One region of the Shewanella psychromarinicola genome, then DNA from elsewhere that is predicted to be linked to it. Evidence: predicted binding sites of a transcription regulator. Region 1 holds the regulator's gene; each other region holds the start of a gene.
The links. Region 1 encodes LexA, which represses DNA repair genes until DNA is damaged. Its sites were predicted from a motif close to TACTGTATNNNNATACAGTA; they were not measured.

Region 1 (2,285 bases):
ATCATTAGCCATTTTCGCAGCCAGGTCGGGTTTTCCCTTTCAAAAAAAGCCGCTTTCATGCTGTCATCTTCTTTACCCGGTGTGCGACCCCAATAAAGGCTCACAGGCACCAACTGAATATCTAACTCAGGACATTGACGATGAAGCGCTAACAGACTGGTAAAACTATTAATAAATTTTTCACCGCTTTCGCGTTTACCAAAAAGCGGTTTGCGGCCTTCAAGACAAACGATGCGTGATACTTTGAGGCCATCCAATTGCAGTGGCTCATATGGACTGGGCATACCAAAGCTCTCAGTGATTTCGCTTAATGCAGCGGCATCACTGATTGATTCTGTTTTCATAACATAAATCAGAGGTTTAGATGGATCTAAATTAAGATCGTCAAAAGGATCATGTGGCACAACAACCGTGAGTACCATCGATTTTTGAATCCATTTTAACGCTCGTAAAAATATTGAATCTGGTTTTGACATGGTTATTTTCGCAACATAAGCCACTGTAATATTGTCGTATAGGATACCAGAAACCAGCCTGCTTACACTATCAGACCGATTTATCTTTACGCTTGAGTTCTCACTATCAGAAATAACATCAGACAATCAATACACAATAACTAATAGAAACAGGTTGTTGAATGATACTTGACCAACAATATTCAAAAAAGAGTTGGTTAATACTTGCACGAACAAAAACACTGTATATAATGACAGTCACTGTATAAAAAGACAGGAACCATCATGAGACCGTTAACGCCGCGCCAAGCAGAAATTTTAGACTTAATTAAAAACAATATCACCGAAACAGGTATGCCACCCACTCGTGCTGAAATTGCGAGTCGTCTTGGCTTTAAAAGTGCTAATGCCGCCGAAGAGCATTTAAAAGCATTAGCCAAAAAAGGTTTTATCGAGATCATACCTGGTACCTCGAGAGGTATTCGTTTACCTCATGAAGAACAGCTTGAAATCGGTCTGCCACTCATTGGACAAGTTGCTGCTGGAGAGCCTATTTTGGCGCAAGAGCATGTAGAACAATATTATCAAGTCGACCCAAATATGTTTAAACCCGCCGCAGATTTTTTATTACGGGTTCGTGGTGATAGCATGAAAAACATTGGTATTTTAGAAGGCGACTTGCTCGCTGTACATAAAATGCAACAAGCGCGTAATGGTCAGGTTGTGGTGGCGCGTGTTGATGATGACGTCACCGTAAAACGATTCGAACAAAAAGGTAATATGATTTATCTGCATGCAGAAAATGAAGATTATAACCCGATAAAAGTAGATTTAAGTTGCCAAAGCCTAACCATCGAAGGGCTTGCAGTTGGCGTTATCCGTAATGGAGATTGGTCATGAACAAACTAATGGGCGTAGCGCCACGTCACCCAGGCTTATGGGTAGATTTAACTGAAACAGATCTGCATGGCAACCAAACCATTCAAACATTACAAACTGTCACCCAAGGTGAAGCAGAACTGAGTCAATTGTGTAGCCAACTGGCGACGTTGAGCCAACAAGGCAGATGGATTGTATTAATTAGTCCACCTCACATAGGCTATAAGCATATGCTGGCCAGTGCTGGAGTGAGAATGGATCGTATTTTACTGGTGCACACCAAAGATGAAGTCGAAACATTATGGGCCATGGAAAAAGCTCTCACGAGCGGAACTTCTAGTGCAGTGGTTACTTGGACAAGTTCACTCGATGCTCGCGATAGTCGTCGATTGGAAATTGTCGCTAAGAGCGCGCGAGCATTAGGCGTGGTAATTGAAGATGTGAATGCTCACTTACCTCACAAACATCAACTTGTTAACTCTACATTAACAAGTGGAGCAGGTAATTTTTGCTCATTTCACTAAGCATAAATCCTTAATTACCAAGCCCTGCATTGAATTCAGGGCTTTTTTTCATCTTTTTTTAGCCTATTTACCAACAAAGTGATCTTGATCAATGTTTAATCTACAAGTAATGTGGTTAACAAGGATGAAACATTCTTCATCTTTAATTGGATAAAATGACAGTAATCAAGATTACTGTCAGACAAATAATCCAAATAGAAATTGATAAGTTCAGTCGTAGGTACAAGCGTGGTGCACAGCTAACAATAAAAGCGTAGACAGTCTGTATACAACCACCAGAGTACTTTGAGTTCATCAAGCTTTTTTCGGGAACCGAAGAGTTTGCATAGAGCTGAGATTTACTGTGTGACTTTTCTTTGTAGTTGCTATTTTGCAATTAGCAGGGGAGTAGTCTTGTGAAGCAATGGTTGTATTTTTTATTGGTTGT
Region 2 (2,285 bases), 2.1 Mb from region 1:
CAATACCATCTAAGACTACACGCCCAGGTAGAGATAATGTCTCAGGTCGATATTTGTCGGCCACTTTCCAACTCAGTTCGCTATTACCTCGGCCTATGATTAATGGAATTTGATGTAAAACACAGCGTTTGAACAACAAGGCTAAATCAAAGGTCACCACAGCCCAGCCGATAATAATATCGGGATCATAGTCGCTAAACCACGCAATTAATCGATGGATAAGTTCAACTTCATCCTTAACCCAAATGATAAAGTCATGACACTCTGGTTGTGGTTCGCCCACCATAAACACGCATTGATAATCGGCACCATACAAACCAACCGAATAGAGTTCGCCGGCAAAACTGCACTCAAAATCCAACGAAATCATCTTCAACGGTATCGAGGCAAGTGGGTTTGTGGGCATTTTTCTGGCACGATTAATCGATAACACTGGAATGGTTGAAGCGGGATTAACCTCTTGATAATGCCCTATGCATTCAATATCTAAGGCGATAAAACGCTCAATAAGGTAGCGTTGCTCAGGCCTTATATCGGCTTCAAATAAACTAATACCGACATCATTAGCAATGCGACTGAGTAATTTTAATTGCGTATTTGACTTAAGATACAAGGCACTAATGGGCTCATGGGCAAAGCTCATCAGTGATATCGATTGCGCTTTAAGCGCAAAACCGACGGTGTTAATTAATTGATTGACATCTTGTTGACGGCAAAAACATATCACCTCACTGTGATAAAGTTCAGCTAAGACAGGACCCTGAGCGGTTTTGATATAATACTGGAGGACTAATTGCCCATGACGATAAATGGCATGGCGAGTTAATACTTGTCCCATCACATTGGTATAAGTAGGTTGATGATTTGTCGGCTTCACTACGGGTTTGAATTCCTGCACAAGTTTACTCAATTTGATTTATTACTTCGTGGCATGCTAATTCACTGTTATTATGTACAGCATAATTCAGTCTATGTAGAAATCATACTTCCTATGCTAGCGGATAATATAAAAAGTCAAATTCGCACCATTTATAAAGAAATTGCCGCATCTATGCCGCAATTTCGTTCTCGTCGCGAACAAAACTATATGGTAGCGGAAATATCTAAAACTTTAGCAGGTGAGTATGACAAAGACCGTCGTATTATTGTGGTTGAGGCGGGTACGGGTATTGGTAAATCCTTGTCCTATATATTAGGCACGATACCTTTAGCTATCGCCAGTAAAAAGAAAGTCTGCATTGCCAGTGCAACCGTAGCACTTCAAGAACAATTACTTCATAAGGATCTGCCTTATTTTTTACAACAATCAGGTATTGAGTTTAAGTTTGGTTTAGTCAAAGGTCGTCAACGCTATGTGTGTTTAGCCAAACTTGAAGCCATGATTGGTGCACAAGACAGCTCACAAATAGCCATGTGGCAAACTAAACCCGATCAGAGTCAAATTAATGAATTACAAAAATTACATCAAGATTTTCATCAAAAACGCTGGAATGGCGAAATAGATACCTTAGAGCATCCTATTCCTGATTTTTTATGGCAACAAATTTGTTGTGATAAGCACAGTTGCCATCGTCAAGTGTCGGCTCACCATAATTGTCCGTTTCATAAAGCCCGTGAAGATGTCGACACTTGGGATGTATTAATTGTTAACCACAGCCTGCTATTTGCCGATTTAGAGCTCGGCGGTGGCGTCATTTTACCTGAACCAGAAGACATGTTTTATGTCATCGACGAAGCTCATCACCTGCCCCTTGTTGCCAGAGATTTCTCCAGTGCGCAAGCGACACTGCGGGGAGCATGCGATTGGTTAGATAAGGCATCAAAAACCTGTTCAAAATTACAAAATCAACTTAAAACCACCCATATTATCGCTCCAGTTCAAGCGATGCTCGATCACGCCACAGAATTAACCAATTTACTGACCCAAGTTGCTCATTATTGTGATACTCAACCCCAGCTATTTGCCAATCCTGAATCTAGGCTTCGTTTTGAACACGGTAAGTTACCGCAATCATTATTAATACAGGCAGAAAATCTTGCGACGGCATCCGGCGCCGCGGTAAAGCAATTTAATAAAGTGGTCTCAGTCTTAAATGAAGCCATCAAAGATGGTGAGGTGCCTAAACATCAGTCGGAAGGGTTATTGTCTGAAACCGGCTTCATCTTACAAAGGCTAGATAACTTACATAAGCTATGGAAGATGATGGCCAAAGAAGACAGCAAAAAAGGCGCGCCTATGGCACGTTGGGCGGAGTTAATTACCGGCAAACAACAAGATTATTTAT
Region 3 (2,285 bases), 1.0 Mb from region 1:
ACCTAAGCTTTTTAGCTGTTCATGTAGCGTCTGATATAAGTCTCGCTCAATCAATTCGCTGACAGCGTTATGGCGATATTGAATCGTTTGGCGATGTCGTAATGGTTCGTGGATCCAGCGCTGTAACATGCGGCTTCCCATAGGGGTTGCGGTATTATCTAATACCCACGTAAGAGTGTTCTCACGTCCGCCAGACAAGTTTTGTGTTAATTCTAAGTTACGTCGAGTCGCGGCATCTAAAATTATCGATTCCGATTGATTAAAACGTACAATGGCGTTGATATGTGGCAACGCCATTTTTTGAGTATCTTTTACATACTGCATTAAACAACCTGCAGCTTGTAACGCCAATCGAGCATCACTCATCCCAAAACCATGTAAATCTTTGGTGCCAAATTGACTGAGCAGTAAATTCACACAAGTATCGTACTCAAACTCCCATTCTGGACGGCGACGAATGCCTTTCATATTATTGATTAATAACATGTCAGTAAAATCTTCACTGTAAAGTAATTCGGCAGGATTCGTGCGTTGTAATTCAGCTTCTAATGCTTCACGGGTGGGTAACTCTGCAACCACAAAACGACCTGATGAAATATCCAGTGTGGCATATCCAAATCCGTTTTTACCTTGATAAAGTGCCGCCAGTAAATTGTCTTGTTTTTCTTGCAGTAGGGCTTCGTCGGTTAGAGTGCCTGGAGTGACAATACGCACGACTTGGCGTTCTACTGGACCTTTTGATGTTGCGGGGTCACCAATTTGCTCACAAATGGCCACAGACTGACCTATGTTAACTAATTTTGCTAAATAGCCCTCAACGGCATGATAGGGAATACCTGCCATGGGAATAGGATCGCCGCCACTTTTCCCGCGAGCGGTGAGAGAAATGCCCAACATTTCAGAAGCGCGTTTAGCATCATCGTAAAACAGTTCATAAAAATCACCCATCCGATAAAACAATAACATATCAGCATGAGCAGCTTTTAAGCTCAAATACTGACGCATCATCGGGGTGTGTTTTTCTAAATCGCTGGTATCAATTACTGTCATTATGAACACTTCACTATTTAATCAATCTTAGGGGGCGTAATTTTATGGGGCTAATCTTAACAATATTTGTCCCCAGCGTATAAATAGATTCATAATAAAAAGTATATCTGGATAAAATATTGATGTGAAAAGGCAATTATCACAGGTTAAAAAATAAATTGCGCTCAGCACTTGATACTGTATGACTATACAGTATACTGATGAACATACTGAAATGGTTTACATCATTTCACCTAAGTCAAAACAGCATTTTACTAAACGTATTGAATGCCTTAGAGGGTTTTATAATGAAGGTTGATCCAAATAAAGAGAAAGCACTTGCCGCCGTTTTAAGTCAGATTGAAAAGCAATTTGGTAAAGGCTCAATTATGAAGTTGGGCGAAGATCGCACAATGGATGTTGAAACTATCTCTACCGGTTCACTTTCATTGGATGTCGCTCTAGGTGCGGGTGGTTTGCCACTGGGACGTATCGTTGAAGTCTACGGCCCAGAGTCATCAGGTAAAACGACGTTAACTCTGGAAGTGATTGCAGCGGCGCAACGCGAAGGTAAAACCTGTGCGTTTATTGATGCTGAGCATGCACTTGACCCTATTTATGCCAAAAAGCTAGGCGTAGATATTGATAACTTACTTTGTTCACAGCCAGACACCGGTGAGCAAGCATTAGAAATTTGTGATGCGTTAACCCGCTCTGGTGCTGTCGACGTTATTGTGGTCGATTCTGTTGCAGCGTTAACGCCAAAAGCTGAAATTGAAGGTGAAATTGGTGATTCGCATATGGGCCTAGCCGCTCGTATGATGAGCCAAGCAATGCGTAAACTTGCTGGTAACCTCAAGCAATCTAATACTTTGCTTATTTTCATTAACCAAATTCGGATGAAAATTGGTGTTATGTTCGGTAGTCCAGAAACGACTACTGGTGGTAACGCGCTTAAGTTCTACGCTTCAGTTCGTTTAGATATTCGTCGTATAGGTGCAATTAAAGAGGGCGACGAAGTCGTGGGTAATGAAACCCGCGTTAAAGTGGTTAAAAACAAAATTGCCGCTCCATTCAAGCAAGCTGAATTTCAAATTCTTTATGGACAAGGTATTAATCGTACCGGTGAGTTAGTTGACTTAGGCGTTGCTCATAAGCTGGTTGATAAAGCGGGTTCTTGGTACAGTTACAAAGGCGAAAAAATTGGTCAAGGCCGCTCTAATGCGGGTAAGTTTCTAACTGAAAACCCAGCCATT

Region 2: dinG (ATP-dependent DNA helicase DinG) is a predicted target of LexA. The motif match lies at 941-960, and genes of this name have one in related genera.
Region 3: recA (recombinase RecA) is a predicted target of LexA. The motif match lies at 1,226-1,245, and genes of this name have one in related genera.

Annotation. Positions count from the first base shown of each region.
Region 1 is NZ_CP034073.1:764,470-766,754, forward strand. It holds gene plsB (glycerol-3-phosphate 1-O-acyltransferase PlsB) at 1-476, opposite strand, end outside; gene lexA (transcriptional repressor LexA) at 741-1,355, shown strand; gene EGC80_RS03235 (cell division inhibitor SulA) at 1,352-1,858, shown strand; gene coxB (cytochrome c oxidase subunit II) at 2,254-2,285, shown strand, end outside.
Region 2 is NZ_CP034073.1:2,900,585-2,902,869, reverse strand. It holds gene EGC80_RS12795 (DNA polymerase II) at 1-877, opposite strand, end outside; gene dinG (ATP-dependent DNA helicase DinG) at 992-2,285, shown strand, end outside.
Region 3 is NZ_CP034073.1:4,856,768-4,859,052, reverse strand. It holds gene mutS (DNA mismatch repair protein MutS) at 1-1,050, opposite strand, end outside; gene recA (recombinase RecA) at 1,338-2,285, shown strand, end outside.